One region of the Paenibacillus sp. FSL F4-0243 genome, then DNA from elsewhere that is predicted to be linked to it. Evidence: predicted binding sites of a transcription regulator. Region 1 holds the regulator's gene; each other region holds the start of a gene.
What was found. The regulator CtsR, encoded in region 1, represses protease genes until heat stress. The targets are predictions, from matches to a motif close to ATGGTCAATAAAGGTCAAACA.
Positions count from the first base shown of each region.

Region 2: the regulator CtsR is predicted to act here: its motif matches at 3,326-3,346, upstream of clpP (ATP-dependent Clp endopeptidase proteolytic subunit ClpP).
Region 3: the regulator CtsR is predicted to act here: its motif matches at 3,529-3,549, upstream of NSS87_RS09795 (endo-alpha-N-acetylgalactosaminidase family protein).

Region 1 is NZ_CP150151.1:6,341,129-6,346,974, forward strand. Features, by position in the region: gene NSS87_RS28235 (protein arginine kinase) at 1-631, opposite strand, end outside; gene NSS87_RS28240 (UvrB/UvrC motif-containing protein) at 660-1,184, opposite strand; gene NSS87_RS28245 (CtsR family transcriptional regulator) at 1,215-1,676, opposite strand; gene NSS87_RS28250 (GNAT family N-acetyltransferase) at 2,064-3,236, opposite strand; rRNA gene rrf (5S ribosomal RNA) at 3,656-3,772, opposite strand; rRNA gene NSS87_RS28260 (23S ribosomal RNA) at 3,901-5,846, opposite strand, start outside.
Region 2 is NZ_CP150151.1:181,974-187,819, forward strand. Features, by position in the region: gene NSS87_RS00890 (SIMPL domain-containing protein) at 1-596, shown strand, start outside; gene NSS87_RS00895 (DUF4163 domain-containing protein) at 723-1,823, shown strand; gene NSS87_RS00900 (GDSL-type esterase/lipase family protein) at 1,909-2,547, shown strand; gene clpP (ATP-dependent Clp endopeptidase proteolytic subunit ClpP) at 2,643-3,239, opposite strand; tRNA gene NSS87_RS00910 (tRNA-Arg) at 3,433-3,507, opposite strand; gene NSS87_RS00915 (sugar-binding domain-containing protein) at 3,941-4,993, shown strand; gene gap (type I glyceraldehyde-3-phosphate dehydrogenase) at 5,096-5,846, shown strand, end outside.
Region 3 is NZ_CP150151.1:2,223,424-2,229,269, reverse strand. Features, by position in the region: gene NSS87_RS09795 (endo-alpha-N-acetylgalactosaminidase family protein) at 1-3,455, opposite strand, end outside; gene NSS87_RS09790 (S-layer homology domain-containing protein) at 3,599-4,612, opposite strand; gene NSS87_RS09785 (helix-turn-helix domain-containing protein) at 4,712-5,846, opposite strand, start outside.

The DNA.
Region 1 (5,846 bases):
AAATTCCTCTTACAGTCAATCCCACTTGGTTCACTGCAGACAATATGCGATTGATCTGATGAGTCATTACAAGCGCTGGTAGATGCAGCATTACCGAGGCACGAAGCCCAGTACCAACATTGGTGGGACAACTAGTCAAATATCCTCTTTTATCATCAAAAGCGTAATTGACTGCTGCCTCGAATATATCATCGATCGCCGTCGCACGATCCCATGCTTCTCTAACCTGAAGACCAGGAAACAGACACTGGATTCGCAGATGGTCCTCTTCGTTAATCATGATGCTGACCGACTCATCTTCATTTAATAAGACAGCCGCACTGCGCGAATCATTAGCCAAGTTAGGACTGATTAGATGCTTCTCAACCAGTACCTTTTTGTCCAGTTCATTCACTTCATCAAGCTTTAGGAGTTGAAAAGATCCGAAATCTGCAGCTGCTTCCTCATGAAACACAGGAGCCAGTAGCTCTAATACTTCTTCCGATTGCTCTAAGGAAGCCAGCATTGGGAACGGAAGATGCTCTAGATTACGGGCAATACGCATACGACTGCTAATTACAATCTCGGAGTGACTACCTCCAGAACGCATCCAATCACTAAGCGCTTGTTCAGTAAATCGGAGACTTGACATGTCATATCCCCCCTATATATCAAAGACTTTACTCTTGTGCTATTTCTTTTTCAAGTTTACGAATCTGATCTCGCAGCTCCGCTGCTTTCTCGAATTCTTCTTGTGTAATACTTTGCTGTAATTCCTGCTTGAGTTCATCAATTTGGCGTCTAAACACAATCTGAGCTCCTGCACGTTTCGGAATCTTACCTACATGTGAAGTACTGCCATGCACTCGCTTAAAAAGCGGGTCCAGTGCACTGTTAAAATATTCATAACAGGAGCTACAGCCAAAACGGCCTAATTTGCTAAACTGGGAGTACGTCATCCCACAATTCTCACATTGCAGACTCTGCGTAGTCTTCGTTGCAGCCGACTTCTCCTTGCCGGCACCTTCAAGATCAAGCAGACCTGAGAGCAGACTGTGGATAGAGAATCCTCCAGCCGTTCCGGGAATGAGTTCACCCTTCTCCCGTGCACAGCTCTCGCAGATATGAAACTCCGTCTTCTCTCCATTCACGATCTTAGTGAAGTGGAGTGTTGCCGGCTTGACGCCACATTCCTGGCATTGCATAAGCGAAAGCCCCTCCCTTATGGTTGACAATTATTTGCCTAACAAAGAGATTAACATCGCCTTCATAATCTTGGCACGAATCTCATCCCGGTATGGAATCTTAACCGTTAGGCATTCCCGAGAAACAGCAGCGCGCATAAGGCACGCTTCACGCTTACTTAGAAAACCAGCTTCCTCCAGCTGATAAATCAGCCCTTCAGCAGCGTTCTGATCAATCCCGCCACCTATAGTATGGTTTAAATGGGCATGCAGTGCTACGTTAGGTGGTAATTCAAAACGTTGAATACGAATATATCCCCCGCCACCACGCTTACTTTCCACCACATAACCTTTTTCCAGAGTAAAGCGTGTACTGATGACATAGTTGATCTGTGACGGTACGCATGAGAACTGGTCCGCCAGGTCATTTCGCTGGATTTCCACCGTACCTTCGGGACTTTCATGCAAAATATTCTTCAGATATTGTTCGATAATATCAGAGATATTGCGCATCACTCATCCTCCAGTGCTTAAATCTTTATAATACCGATTGCAACTTGCATTCATAATGACAATGGTCTTTAATTGAACTTAAACATTTGTGGATAATCCCACGTGTTCAGAAGATCGGATAGATGTCATTATGCTTCGTTGACTTTGACTTTCTTTGACTTTTTAATATTATAACATATTCTGTGCTAATTCCAAGTGGATTCTCTTATTTTTCACTTTTTTCAGCGAATGTATTCGGAAATAAAGAACTCTCCCAACTTCTTTCGAAGGGGAGAGCCTAATTTTTGTCAAGTATAAACGCCTTCGGTATCCTTATTAGGGCGATAAGCGTTTATGCGAGAAATATAAGGATAATGTATAGCATGAAACTTATATTTTCTTATATTTTTAAAAATGATCAAATAAAGCTGTCTGTGCTTGTGGAATAATTTCTTCAAACCATTCCAGTGCTGCTGCGTGGCCAGAGACACTTCCATAACGTGCCATCTCTGTTGGTCGTTTGTATCCAAGCATCAAGGCCGTCAAAGTGCCTATATCACATCTCAAGTCTGCTTCCGCCCGTTCCCCTTCCACTCGAATCAAAGTAGCCGAGCCCTCATTAGAGATATTCCATGCCCATAACCCATCATTCCAAGGTGCATACTTATCTTCGATATATATAAGCTGCTTCTTTTGACTACTGTTTCCTCTGAAGGCGTAAGTTTCAATGAATGACTTGGCATTAACAATCCGCCCCATAAAATAAGGATAATTCTCTTGTCCTATACGTGGATCTGGCAGCAAGAAAGGTAATATGTCATCCGAAGGCACCAGCTTTAAGGATGCACCGGTCACCATCGAATCATGGTTCGCAAGAAATGTCCACAGCCCCTGCCGAGCTTGTTCATTCAAAAAAACAAATTCATCAATAACCAGTTCTCTGTTCTCTACCTTATACAGCACATATCCCTCTGGTTCACCACTCTTGGAGTAAAATACTGCACTCTTTCCTTCATCATCTAGAACAGAGTTCTCCCACCAGTCCAAATCGCGCTTAAGTGTCCCGTTATATCTGACAGCGAATCGATTGTATAGGCTATCTAATACTTCGATATCTTTTATATCCCGTCTAACCTTGCCCTCAACTTCGACCTTTTTGGGAAACTTCGCTACTGGAATAGAGTATTTCTTATATTCACAATAAACCTCCCAGCCAAATTTACGATAAAACGGAATCAAGAACGGGTGTAGAAAAGAGAGCATTTGACCTGCCTCATTCATCGTATGCAGCGCATGAGACAATAGATTTGCCACATGTCCTTGTCTGCGGTTCTCTGGCCATGTAGCCACTCCTGCTATACCACCCATAGGTACCACTCTGCCCTGTATGTAGACTTGGAAAGGAATAATCGTCAATTTAGCTTCCAATGTTCCGTCCTCAAAAGCACCCCATACCTGTTCAGCCTTGAATCTTTCCTTAGCACTTGCCCTTTTTTCACTAGGAAGCTTGTACTGAAAAGCATATTCTGACAAGTTCATGCTTGCATCGAATTCTTCTGAACGTAACTGTCTTATTACCACAAACTCACCTCATCCTTTATAAAATTACTTTTAGGATAAGTATAACAAGAGCTTCAATTGTGCGCTAATCTATTACATTATTTATAACTTTATTTTAGTTATCCACAGCTCTATGCAGTTTTAAAAATAGTCTTGAAATCTTGTCACATCCAAGTTAAAATAGTTATCCACTTATCAATAGCTCTATCCACATAATCCCGGTTATATCCACAGCAACCCGTGTATTACTTAGGTTTTCTGTTGACAGATCCATATAAATATGTATTTAATCCACACTATTTAGAGATTATTTCTCTTTCAATCATCTATCCACATGTGCGTAACTCTTCTGCAAATCCAAATGTTTATCCACAAGTTTTCCACAGCCTATAATAAACGCAAAAAAGCCACTGTCGATTACTCAACAGTGGTCTAATTGTGCTTGGCAACGTCCTACTCTCCCAGGACCCTTCGGTCCAAGTACCATCGGCGCTGGAGGGCTTAACGGTCGTGTTCGGGATGGGTACGCGTGGAACCCCTCCGCTATCGCCACCAAACATGCGTCTGTGAAACAGACGCTGCCGCGTGAAATTTCGTTCATCACCAGAAGTGAGAATAAATTTCTCAGCGTGTTACAGGCTTGATGCCTGAAAACTGAATCCGAATTGAATTTGCGTTTTAAGTATAGGATAAGCCCTCGACCGATTAGTATTGGTCAGCTCCATGCATTACTGCACTTCCACCTCCAACCTATCTACCTCGTCGTCTTCAAGGGGTCTTACTAATTGGGAAATCTCATCTTGAGGGGGGCTTCACGCTTAGATGCTTTCAGCGCTTATCCCGTCCGTACGTAGCTACCCAGCCATGCTTCTGGCGAAACAACTGGTGCACCAGCGGTACGTCCATCCCGGTCCTCTCGTACTAAGGACAGCTCCTCTCAAATTTCCTGCGCCCACGACAGATAGGGACCGAACTGTCTCACGACGTTCTGAACCCAGCTCGCGTACCGCTTTAATGGGCGAACAGCCCAACCCTTGGGACCTACTTCAGCCCCAGGATGCGATGAGCCGACATCGAGGTGCCAAACCTCCCCGTCGATGTGGACTCTTGGGGGAGATAAGCCTGTTATCCCCAGGGTAGCTTTTATCCGTTGAGCGATGGCCCTTCCATGCGGTACCACCGGATCACTAAGTCCGACTTTCGTCCCTGCTCGACTTGTAGGTCTCGCAGTCAAGCTCCCTTATGCCTTTGCACTCTTCGAATGATTTCCAACCATTCTGAGGGAACCTTGGAACGCCTCCGTTACTCTTTAGGAGGCGACCGCCCCAGTCAAACTGCCCGCCTGACACGGTCCCCGTACCCGATTAGGGTACTAGGTTAGAACCTAGATACGATCAGGGTGGTATCCCAACGGCGCCTCCACCGAAGCTTGCGCTCCGATTTCTACGGCTCCCACCTATCCTGTACAGATCGTACCCAAATTCAATATCAAGCTGCAGTAAAGCTCCATGGGGTCTTTCCGTCTTGTCGCGGGTAACCTGCATCTTCACAGGTATTAAAATTTCACCGGATCTCTCGTTGAGACAGCGCCCAAGTCGTTACGCCATTCGTGCGGGTCAGAATTTACCTGACAAGGAATTTCGCTACCTTAGGACCGTTATAGTTACGGCCGCCGTTTACTGGGGCTTCGGTTCATAGCTTCGGGTTACCCCTAACCACTCCCCTTAACCTTCCAGCACCGGGCAGGCGTCAGCCCGTATACTTCGCCTTGCGGCTTCGCACAGACCTGTGTTTTTGCTAAACAGTCGCTTGGGCCTTTTCACTGCGGCCCCCTCGTGCTATTCACACTACCGGGGCACCCCTTCTCCCGAAGTTACGGGGTCATTTTGCCGAGTTCCTTAACGAGAGTTCTTCCGCGCGCCTTAGAATTCTCTTCTCGCCTACCTGTGTCGGTTTGCGGTACGGGCACCTTCTCCTGGCTAGAGGCTTTTCTTGGCAGTGTGAGATCATGACCTTCGCTACTGTAATTTTCGCTCCCCATCACAGCCCAGCCTTAATGATGTGCGGATTTGCCTACACATCAGCCTCACTGCTTAGACGGACATATCCATCAGTCCGCGTCACTACCCTCCTGCGTCACCCCATCGCTCATAGCGGATTACGGTGGTACAGTAATTTCAAACTGTTGTCCTTCGACTACGCCTTTCGGCCTCGCCTTAGGTCCCGACTTACCCTGAGCGGACGAGCCTTCCTCAGGAAACCTTGGGCTTTCGGCGGATCAGATTCTCACTGATCTTTTCGTTACTCATACCGGCATTCTCACTTGTATGCTGTCCAGCGCTCCTTACGGTACACCTTCAACCCACATACAACGCTCCCCTACCCCAGATACATACGTATCTAGCCATAGCTTCGGTGGTGTGTTTAGCCCCGTTACATTTTCGGCGCAGAGTCACTCGACCAGTGAGCTATTACGCACTCTTTCAATGGTGGCTGCTTCTAAGCCAACATCCTGGTTGTCTGTGCAACTCCACATCCTTTCCCACTTAACACACACTTGGGGACCTTAGCTGATGGTCTGGGCTGTTTCCCTTTTGACAATGGATCTTAGCACTCACTGTCTGACTCCCG
Region 2 (5,846 bases), 810 kb from region 1:
TCAAGCCGGATATTGTATACTTGTCCATCGGTGTGGATACTACGGCTACAACTGCGCAAGAAGCGCAAAAAACAAATGCTGCTAAAATCCAAAAGATCACTACTCTACTGAAGGGGACTTGGAAAATCGCAGATAAGGATATTCAAAGTACCCAATTCTATGTGCAACCCAACTATAGTTATAGTGAAAAAGAAGGACAGCAAGTGAAAGGATACAACGCGAATCATACACTGTTAGTGTCCTATAGAGATCTGACTAAGGTTGGTGAATTGCTAGACGCTGCATCTGCGGCGGGGGCAAATAATATCGGAAATGCACGTTTTTCCGTGGAAGATACTTCTGCCTTTGAAGCTCAGGTGATTGAAAAGGCGATGGCGAACGCAGATGTTAAAGCAGGTGCTATTGCTAAGGCAGCTAAACGTAGCTTGGGTCAAGTAATCACGGTCAGCCAAAATGATGGCAATGTCACTCCGGTTTATTTTGAACAGAATCTAAAAATGGAAATGGCTGCAGCAGATGCTGGTGCAAGCACATCCGTTCAACCGGGAGTAGTTAAAGTTACAACACAGCTGAGCGTAATGTATGAATTGAAATAGTAGCAGAACAAGATGATTGCAGAGAGGAGAGGTGATCTTCCACTAGTAATAGTGGGGGATGCCTCTTTTTTTGTGTAAATTCTCTAAGATTAGGTTTAATAAACTGGAAAGGAGTGGGAAAATTAGATGGTGAATATCTCAAAAGAAACAGTACGCAAATGGGGCATAGGTTTGATGTCGGCGGGATTATTGCTTGGTGGAGGATTGCTGCCTAGTGATAAGGGTTATGCAGCGTCTGATCAGACGAAGAGCAAGGCTATTGCTGCAAGTATAGCTTTAAAGGCGAACGGGGTAATTTCTCAGCAGACAGGTATTTTGCAGGAAGGGAAGGTCTGGATTCCGATTACCTTTATGCGTGATGTGCTGCAATTACCTCTAACTTATGATAAAAAAGAAAATGCATACACGATCGGAAAGGGAACGACTAAGGCCAAGTTGCTGTTATCTAGCTATGGTACTTCAATTTGGGTGAATAATTATTACATTCGAGAGTATGAAGGAAAGCTAATAAACAACCGGCTTTATGTTCCATCCGGTCTGTTAAATGATTATTTGGGTTATAAAGTGGATTGGAGTCGGGGCTCTAGTAGGTTGAATGTGGTGAATAGATCACAGAATGCGTTGATAGTAACCACGGAGACCTATGCTAAGGATCGGAAAGAGGCTTTGATCCAGCTTGATTATCCGAAGTTTAGTGGATTAAGCAATTCCAATGCACAGCAGGCCATGAATGATATTTTGAAAGAAAGTGCCATGAAATTCGCTGCAGGCGCAGAGAAGGATATCTCGAATCGATCCGGGTCAGAGCCTAAGTATACTTATGATATAGATTATGTGGTGACCTACAATCAGGATGGTGTGATCAGTTTAGTGATGTCAGAGTATAGCGATACGGGCGGCGCTCATGGTATGACCAATCGGGAGGCTTTTACCTTTTCGCTCAAGGATGGAAAACGTCTGCTGTTGGGCGACCTGTTCGGAGCTAACCCAAACTACAAAAAAGAGTTGAATGCTAAGTTAAACAAGCTAGTAAAAGCGGAGGAAAGTTATTTGGGAGGATTCAACGGATTGAATACGGAAAAGTATTTTTATCTGAAGGATGATCAGGTCGTTCTGTTCTTCCAATTGTATGAATACACAGCTTATGCTGCGGGGTTCCCCGAATACATCTTTACTTTCAAAGAACTGTTGCCGGAAGGCGGCAGCCCATTTGCTGCTGTAAAATAAATAGAACTGGACATCTCCCCCTTACCAGAATCACCTCGAATTCATATGCTAAATGGAGTAACTAGTTTATGAACGGGGGAGAGCTATGAGCTATCAATACACTGCAATTGGCGATTCCTTGACGACTGGATTTGGCGCTCTGCCAGGTAACGGTTTTGTACCGGTGTACCGTAGAATGGCGGAAGGGAGACTGCGTTCTAACGTAGCCTCCACGAATTTGGGCGTGAATGGATTGACTACTTCTGAATTGGAACAGCGGCTACGCGGAAGCTCTATGACTCGTGAAGCCATTCGAGCAGCGGATATTATCACTCTATCCATTGGTGGTAATGATTTAATCCATGCAGCGAAGGCTGCAGCTAGACAACCTGAAAATTTATCTAAAGAGCTGCGAAGATCATTGCAAGAGTGCAAACAGAATTTTGCTGCAATTATGAGTATCCTCTTCCAATTGAAGGCGGGAACGCGTAGACCTTATATCATTCGAATTGTGGGATTGTATAATCCCTATCCTCAGGTAGTAGGCGCTACAGAGTGGGTAAGGCAGTTTAACAGTTATGCCTCACAGTACAGTAGCCGGGTATGTGGATTTGCTTCTATTTATAGTGAGTTTGCAGGAAACGAGAGAGGGCTTTTATCAATTGACCACTTACATCCTAATGGTCGAGGCTACCGTGTGATTGCTGAGAAACTGGATGCGCTTGGTTATGGTGGTTTGTATTAATTGAGATTCGTATGAAGTAGTGGTTTGAAAAGTAAAGAGGCTGTGCACTAACCATCAAGTGGATAGGGCACAGCCTCTTTGTGTTGTTTTATAGCTTACACACCGCTAGGCAGTGTCTTCTCGATGACTTTATCAACGATACCGTAAGCTGCCGCATCTGCAGCAGTCATGAAGTAATCACGATCAGTGTCCTTCTCAATACGTTCTAGCGGTTGACCCGTACGTTCTGCAAGAATACGATTCAACTTATCACGCAATTTCAGGATACGACGGGCACGGATTTCAATATCCGTTGCTTGACCTTGAGCACCACCCAGAGGTTGGTGAATCATGATCTCACTGTTAGGCAGCGCGAAGCGTTTGCCTTTAGCGCCAGCGTTAAGTAGGAAAGCTCCCATAGAAGCTGCCATACCCACACAGATGGTGGAAACGTCCGGTTTAATGTACTGCATTGTATCAAAAATAGCCATACCTGCAGTAATGGAACCGCCTGGGCTATTCACATAAAGGTGAATGTCCTTCTCCGGATCTTCGGCAGCCAAGAACAGCATTTGTGCGATGATAGAATTGGCTACCACGTCATTAACCTCCGTTCCAAGGAAAATGATGCGGTCCTTCAGCAGGCGGGAATAGATGTCATAAGCGCGCTCACCGCGGTTGCTCTGTTCTACTACCATAGGAATATAACTCACGTGGAAAACCTCCTTGATATTGGTTCTTCAAATGTATTCATTTTTACTCTTGCCGTATTACCCACATGATAAACAAATTCAAACAAAAAGTCAAAGAAAGTCAAACTTATATTCAAAAAAAAGAGCCGACACGCGGCTCTTTGGTTAAGTAGTAGTATAGGCACTACTAAATTATGTACAAAAGTGAAATTAATGGCGCGCCCGCCAAGAATCGAACTTGGATCTCAGGCTTCGGAGGCCTACGTCATATCCATTGGACCACGGGCGCAACAAAAATGATTATAATACAATTTCTGTGCAATTGCAATGGACAGGAAGAAACGACGCTGTCGTCCTTTATTGACGACAACCGTTTCTCGTAGAAATATAAGGATGATATATAACGTGAAACCTGTAATTTCTTATATTTTTAATAATACTGTACTCAGGCTCTATCCCTTGTCTTCAAGGTGGACAAGCGTACATTGTGTTTCACTCAGCTAAAGAATCTGGATTGTTAATGACAGGTTTTTTGGAGCTGAATCTCTTTCCCAATCCTATAAATGTATAAGAAGACAAGCGCTTGAGAATTCTACTCTCGGAAGACTTGCACTTCGAGCAATATTTGGTTAGAATATGAGTGGGACTTAAAAAGTTTACCCGGGACATTTTGAGACCATGAACAAGGGAATAGAGGAAGACGAAGTTGCAGGAGTGAAAGTATGCGTAATTTATTAGATATCCAAAAGCAGCTTCTGCCTGATCTCATGGAAACCCTTAAGAGACGGTACACGATTCTTCATCAGATCATGCTGTCCGATATAATTGGGCGCAGAACGCTTGCCGCTTCACTTGATATGACTGAGCGGGTACTGCGTGCCGAGACGGATCTTCTGAAATCGCAAGGGCTCATTGAGATCGAGAGCGTTGGCATGCGCATTAGCGCTGCTGGGCGTAGACTGCTTGATTTGCTAGAGCCGGTCGTTAAGAGCCTGTTTGGTCTGGATGAGCTGGAAGAGAAAATTCGGGCAACGTACGGTCTGGATAAAGTTATTGTGGTGCCGGGTGATTGTGAGTCATCGCCGTTCACCAAACGTGAGCTTGGCCGAGCGGGTGCAAAAGCGCTGCTCAGTGTACTTCGTACAGATGATATAGTTGCTGTCACAGGTGGATCAACGCTTGCCGATATGGCTGATCAACTGACACCGCCGTTATCCCTTTCCTATAAGAACGCTTGGTTTGTTCCGGCGCGTGGTGGATTAGGAGAGAGTATGGAGATTCAAGCCAATACGATTGCCTCAACAATGGCAAAGCGGGTAGGAGCGAATTACCGGTTGCTGCATGTACCTGATTTACTTAGTGGGGATGCCTACCAGTCACTAGCACTTGACTCTAATATTGGAGAGATTGTACAAATCATCCGCAGTTCGCGTATTATTGTACATGGGATTGGGGATGCCATTGAAATGACTCGCCGCCGCAAGCTGGATGAGGCAACTGTCTCAGAAATCCAGGGTGAGGGAGCCGTGGCTGAATCCTTTGGGTATTACTTTAACGAAGATGGTCAGGTTGTCCATACGATGCTTACGATGGGACTACGTCTAGAAGATATTGTTCGGACGGAGACAGTCATCGGTATTGCTGGAGGCAAACCAAAGGCCAAAGCCATTCATGCCATGCTGCGTTTCGGGCAGGAGAATATACTCGTCACCGACGAGGCTGCTGCTGTGGAAATCGGCAAGGAAATTGATAATCAGTTACAGATATCCTCGTAACTCACTAGAGATTATATCTTGCATCATACTTAACATTGTTGTCATGACAGGCTTCACGGTCTGTTTTGAATAAATAAAACGAATTCTAGGAGGAACTATTCAATGAGTGTAAAAGTTGGAATTAACGGATTTGGACGTATTGGACGCCTTGCTTTCCGCCGTATTCAAAATGTAGAAGGTATCGAAGTGGTAGCAATCAACGACTTGACTGACGCTAAGATGCTTGCTCATTTGCTTAAATATGATACAACTCAAGGTAAATTCCAAGGTGATGTTGAAGTACATGATGGCTTCTTCAAAGTCAATGGCAAAGAAGTTAAGGTTCTTGCTAACCGCAACCCTGAAGAATTGCCATGGGGCGACCTAGGCGTTGATATCGTACTTGAGTGCACAGGTTTCTTCACAACTAAAGAAGCAGCTGAAAAACACTTGAAAGGTGGAGCTAAGAAAGTAGTTATCTCCGCTCCAGCTACTGGCGACATGAAAACTGTCGTTTACAACGTTAACGATGACATTCTTGATGGTACTGAGACTGTTATTTCCGGCGCATCTTGCACAACGAACTGCCTAGCTCCAATGGCAAAAGTATTGAACGACAAGTTCGGTATCGTTGAAGGCTTGATGACTACAATTCACGCTTACACTGGTGACCAAAACACTTTGGATGCTCCACACGCTAAAGGTGACTTCAGACGCGCTCGTGCAGCAGCTGAGAACATCATTCCTAACACTACTGGTGCTGCTAAAGCAATCGGTCTTGTTATTCCAGAACTTAAAGGTAAATTGGATGGCGCGGCTCAACGTGTTCCAGTTGCAACTGGTTCCCTGACTGAGCTTGTAACTGTTCTTGATA
Region 3 (5,846 bases), 2.8 Mb from region 1:
AGCGTGTCGCGTCCTTCTTTCAAATTCTCACTCACCAGATCACGAACTACCCCATTCTCCTTCACTCGAATAGCCACTGTGTACATATCCGTCTCATCTGAATTGTAGTCCATCGTCAGATGGTAACGGTTATCCTCCTTCATTCGGAGCGTGTGAGGCAATGTAAGCAGCCATTCACCGGTTGCATCTTCATTCGTTTTAAGCGACCAATTACCATCCAGAACATAATTCATGATCTGATTGTCGCCTTTTTCAACTAAATGCGTACGAACTGGACCTATTTTAGAATAAACGAAGGGACCCCAGCCCTCATCAACGTTCTCGAAATCCTCGAACAATACAGAATTACCAGCGTCTGTCTTGGTTGGATTCTCCCATACTCTCACATCGTCAAAGGTTACCGTCGAACTTCCATCTTCTACATTCAAATAGAGATTTGCGGTTTCATTAACCGCATCAAAGGTAACCTTAATCCGCTGGAAGTTCGTGCTCACATATTTGTGCTGCTGGGCTAAAAAGCCATGCTCTGTGTTATCCAGTGTATTGACAACCTTGTCAGCCCCTTGCTTCACACCGATTTTCACGGTGCGTTTCCCATCTACTTTCACCCATACTGATGCAGAATACGTCTTGCCCGGTGTAAGTCCGGTGATCTCCTGCTGAATTACTGCATCACCAGGACCCTTCACTTGAAGCTGGTCATCGGCGTTACTGTTCTTCACAAATTTAATGTGATCATCACTTGTGGCTGTGGAAGATTTCTTCCAGCTGCCGAATGTTTGGCTGTCAAAGCCAGGGTCCTTTACCGAACTCCCTTCGCCCCATTCCATTTCCGGCTCTTCAGCAGCTGTTGTCTTATACAGGGCATAACCAATCCCCGGCTGCGCGGTAAGTGTGACTTTACCTCCAGTTACTTCTACACTGCCAACATGCTCACGTCCTAAATCTGTCAGCTTATACAACTGTGCCGTCGTTACATTACTCCATGATTCTGGAAGACTCCAAGTCGTTTGGCCACCCGCTGGATTCCAGTGATAGATTTTATCTTCTGTCTCAGGACTCCATGGAATAAAGACCGTACTGTCACTAATGTTGCTGCTATCTGTCATGATAGCGATTTCACGACCATCCTTACTTAAATGGATCTTACCGTCCTGCTTACGTTCAACTACAACCTTCTTTTCAAAATCGATACGGTTATCGGTCATCTTGATGATCGGGAAATGCTGCATATATTTTGTTGGTAGATTGTGATTGAAGAATGCCGCACTAGTTGATTGGTAGCTGTAGAATGGAGCACTGTTCTGCCAATAACCCACGCCTACCTGCTTATTCCCTTTCAGTAAAGGGGTTGTTAAGAAGCCATCCAGCGATTGATTCCGTAGGAAACGGGTAACCTTGCTGTCGTCACCTTGGTTCGGGTACCCCGGATCTGTTCCCCAGTGAACCCAAGCTGCCTGCTCAAACAGAGGTCCTGCAAATTCTGTACCGAGCATCCAGCCGTTACCATTGATATAATCTGCGAGTTTCTTCGCATTGTAATCGGCACCATCATATACATCTACATATACAAAGGAAAGGTTGTCACCTGTATCGCTTTTCAGCATATCCAGACGTCTTTTCAATTCACCGGACTCCACATCTTTGGTTTTGTTAACATAGAATGTCTGATCCAGCCAGCCCCAGCCTTTACTCAATGGCTGATTCATATTTTCCATTTTGGTACCGAAAGCATCCAGCGCGTATTCTGTTGCGTTAATGTGTACACCGCCACGGATATTGTATTTCTTGCCTTCACTCAAAATATAATTAAAATCCTTCTCTCCACCCTGACGAATACCGATATGGCCGCCGTAATCTGGGTGAGAGTCATCATGACCTTCCGCTTGATATCCTTTGAATAGAATCAGCTGTCCAAAGCCATCCGTGAGATTAGAGATCTTCTTCGCATTATCAAAAGCACGCAAAAACGGAGAGGTTGTAGTAGATCCGATGTTCATGCTGATATAGGAGATATTGTCCCTTATCATTTCACTGCCGGTTGGAGCATCTGTATTCTGACGATATACAATGGCTCCATCTTGCCAGTCAACAACTTTGTCTCCATTCGCATCTGGAGTCAGTACAACCTTAGCCCAAGGCAGTGGCTCCGGATCAAGCACAGTACTTCCACGATAAACCCATGAGCCTCCTGATAACGCTGCTTTCTTTGTATGGAGTGCTGTATCATCGCCTACCTTAATACGTACCTTATCAAAGCCATTTACTACATTAGTGATTACACTCGCAGCTAAGACGTCGGAGTTAACGAATGCATATGCACGCCCCCCACTCACGTCTGCTCCTCCCGCCTTAAGGTCGTTAAATTCGTCCTGTACAACGTTCCAGCCCCCAGTTATCCGGACAGCCGTTTCCTGCGCTGTAGGCTGGGTTCCAATTACAGAGACAAGGTCATGATCAGGGAATTCGATCGTTCTTACTTTTTCAGTACCATTCTCTTCAATGCTGGCCACTTTGAACTGAAGAATGTTATCCTGAACCTCCATTTCAACTTTGAGGTTCACTTTAATTTCTGGAATCTGAAGCGTGTAGGCTGCAGACTCACCATGAGTGGCATCTGCTGCTTTTTTACTAAAATCAGAAGCGACTATGAAATAGGACTTCTCGTTGATTTTTATCTCATTAAATCCATTTAACTGTCCATACATTTCCGCGCCGCTGTCTAACCATGTGTATTGTTTAACCCGAGGGAACTCTTTATCGATTTCAACCTTCATGGTGTCAGAGCTTAGAGTTTCAGTAATCGTAATCGGCCTCGGTACTGGATCAGTGGATACAATTGGAGTTACCTTCACATCGTCAATCCATAGGGTCTTGTTATTAAACCAGCTGCGTAGTCCAATCTTCCCTGCACTTGTCGATAATGAGGGAAGACTCGTCGTAAGCACGTTATTGCCATCGATCGATAAAGCTACGCTACCTTTCTCATAGCGCAATTTGAGGGTATACTGTTGGTCAGCAGCAAAGGTAAAACTAGGAGCCGTAATATTTCCATACGATTCCGTCCCTCCTTTCATTGCATCCCAGCCCCAAGAACCCGCATCATATTGGATAACATTGTAGTTATTGCTATCGACGAATCGGTAGACCAGTCCAAATCGTGTGGCAGGCTGACTAAATTTTAACTTCACCTCATATTCAGCATTGGCAACCTGAGGTGAATCTTGGTCTGCTAAAATAACAACCCCTTGTGTCACCGCCTTAACAGCACCTTGATCCGCCGAAAAAGTAATGGTCCCCTTAGCTGCAGCCCATCCGTTGATATTGCCATCATTGTAATCTCTGAAATACACGTCCGATTCTTGAGCCGCGAATACGGCTGCCGATGGCAAGCCAAGCTGTACCCCTAGCAACAACGTCAATAGCAAGCTAACCGCTTTGTAACGTTTTCTCATCTCTACGACCTCTTTTCACTTAAATATAAGTAGAATGAACATTATCAATTCACATATTTCCTTTAATTGTATGTTTTTGACATCACAAGACCATAATGAGCCCTCCTTCCATAAGAAGGTGCGTCATTATATGTTTTTTTGTATTACTTGGAATTTAACAATCGCTTGATAACAGCGGCTGATTCCGCTCTTGTAGCAGATTCTTTGGGTGCAAATGTAGTCTGAGTTCTACCTTTCATTATTCCAGATTTCAAGGCAAAGCCCACCGACGCTTTAGCCCACGGGCTTATTTTACTATCATCTTTAAACGTGGTAGTGGAATCTGAGGCCATACTATCGACCCTTACACCGGAAGCATAAGCTTTCGCTCGCATCAGCATCGTTGTCATTTCTTCACGAGTAATGCTTTTTTCCGGAGCAAATTTCGTCTTGGACAAACCACTAATAATTCCGGCCGCATAAGCTTTCTTTACCGTATCTTCGTACCAAACTCCTGATTTCACATCCGTAAACGGATTACTTCCAGAACCTTCTGTAAGATCTAATGCTCTGGCTATAAGAGCTGCGAATTGTGCGCGAGTGATGTTATTATTAGGGGCAAAGCTGTCGGCATCCATGCCTTCAACAATTCCTTTAGTGACCATTTCCATGATATCTTGCTTCGCCCAATGTGAGACGATATCGCTGAAAATCTTGGTGAATGTTGAGGATTGATTCGGGGTGAATTCCTGATCTTTCAGATTACGATCAAGAACCTTTAATGCGGTCCATTTTACTGCAGTTGTACCAGCCCTTTTAGCTTTAAAGGTAATCGTGGCAATGTCCAAATTACCCTTTTCACCATTCACATTACCAATCTTAGTATGGGCTATCGTAATTTCATTGTTTTTAACGATCGGAGATACTGAAAAGCCTTTGATCTTCGTTTCTGCTTTTACAATCTCAAGCACTTTCGGGTCAAAATTAAATTTAGCTTCATATGCATATAAGTCTTGAATATCTTTCCCCTTTAATGTAACGGTGAACGTAGAATTAGCAGATTCAGTAGCTGATGTCTGCATCTCGAAGTCAGAGACTTTTTCAGCATGGACTGTACTCAACCACATGGAAGAACATAACGTACAGATTAGTGCGAATGTGAATCGTTTGCGTCTCATAAGAACATCCCTTCACCCGTGAATTTTAACTCCCCCCTATCATATGGATTTTGAAATCGGATACACATGATTTATTTTGTTCAACATTGATTATTTTTGTTATTCATTCTCTCTGCGATAAGCTAAAGGACTAATCCCTGTGATTTTTTTAAAAATACGACTGAAATGTTCTGGATTCACGTATCCTACTTGCTCAGATACCTCGTATATTTTCATTCCGCTCTCCAGCGCCTTTTTAGCCTTCTCGATTCGCAGATTCGTCAGAAACTGAATGAAATTAACACCTATTTCTTTGGAAAATTGTTTACTTAAATAGCTCTCGCTTACACCGACAATCTGACTAATATTCGACAAATGGACATCTTCGTTAAAGTTTTTCTCTATGAGCTCTTTCGTTTTAGCAACAACAGGGCTAAGAAAGCATTCCTTGGGTTGATCTTTCGGATGCAGCTTTTGATGCAGATGTTCCAAGAACAGTCGGCACCAATGCACCGTATTCTCCCAGGTTTCCTGCTTATAAATATGATCCGTGATGGGATAAGGCAGCTTATCATGAAGCTTTTCCCAAGAAACGCCTTTTTGATAAATTAATGCGCTTGCCTCCCAAGTCATATCGACTACATCTGATTTGATAAGCTCAGGTGAACAAGGGTATCGCTGAATCAACAAGCTACAGCAGTGTTCATAGACCTCCTGCCATTTCATTAAATCCGGATCACTTAATGACTTCAGCATTTCGGTTCTAGCCAAATACCATGCTTCTTTCCAGTCACTTTCCTTAATAGATGGACGTCTTTCAGCTTCCGGATAATATAATCGATTGTACCCCTGGTAGAAACTCAACCCTGCTAATCGTTCAGCTTGGCGGAATAATCGGTTCCACTGCTGATGACCATCCACAATATCGCTGATCCCCATAGAAAGCTTCAAATTAATAAATTGCTTTAATCTCATGCTCACCTCAGACAAGATTATGTCTGTCAATCTACGAATGGCGATGATGCTGCATTGCTCTGGAAAAGAGAAGAACAAAACATAATGCCTGTCATCATATCTGCATACTTTGCAGATCCCTTCACTTCTACTTCGATTCGTTACCGTTCGTATCGTCTGCATAATCATACGGTGTGAATCTTCAAATTGAACGGTATCTGATAGCCTAAGAAGCGCAACCTCCAGATTTTTTTCCCCCATATGCTTTCGAACAAGCTCCAACGAAGGCGTTATATCATCA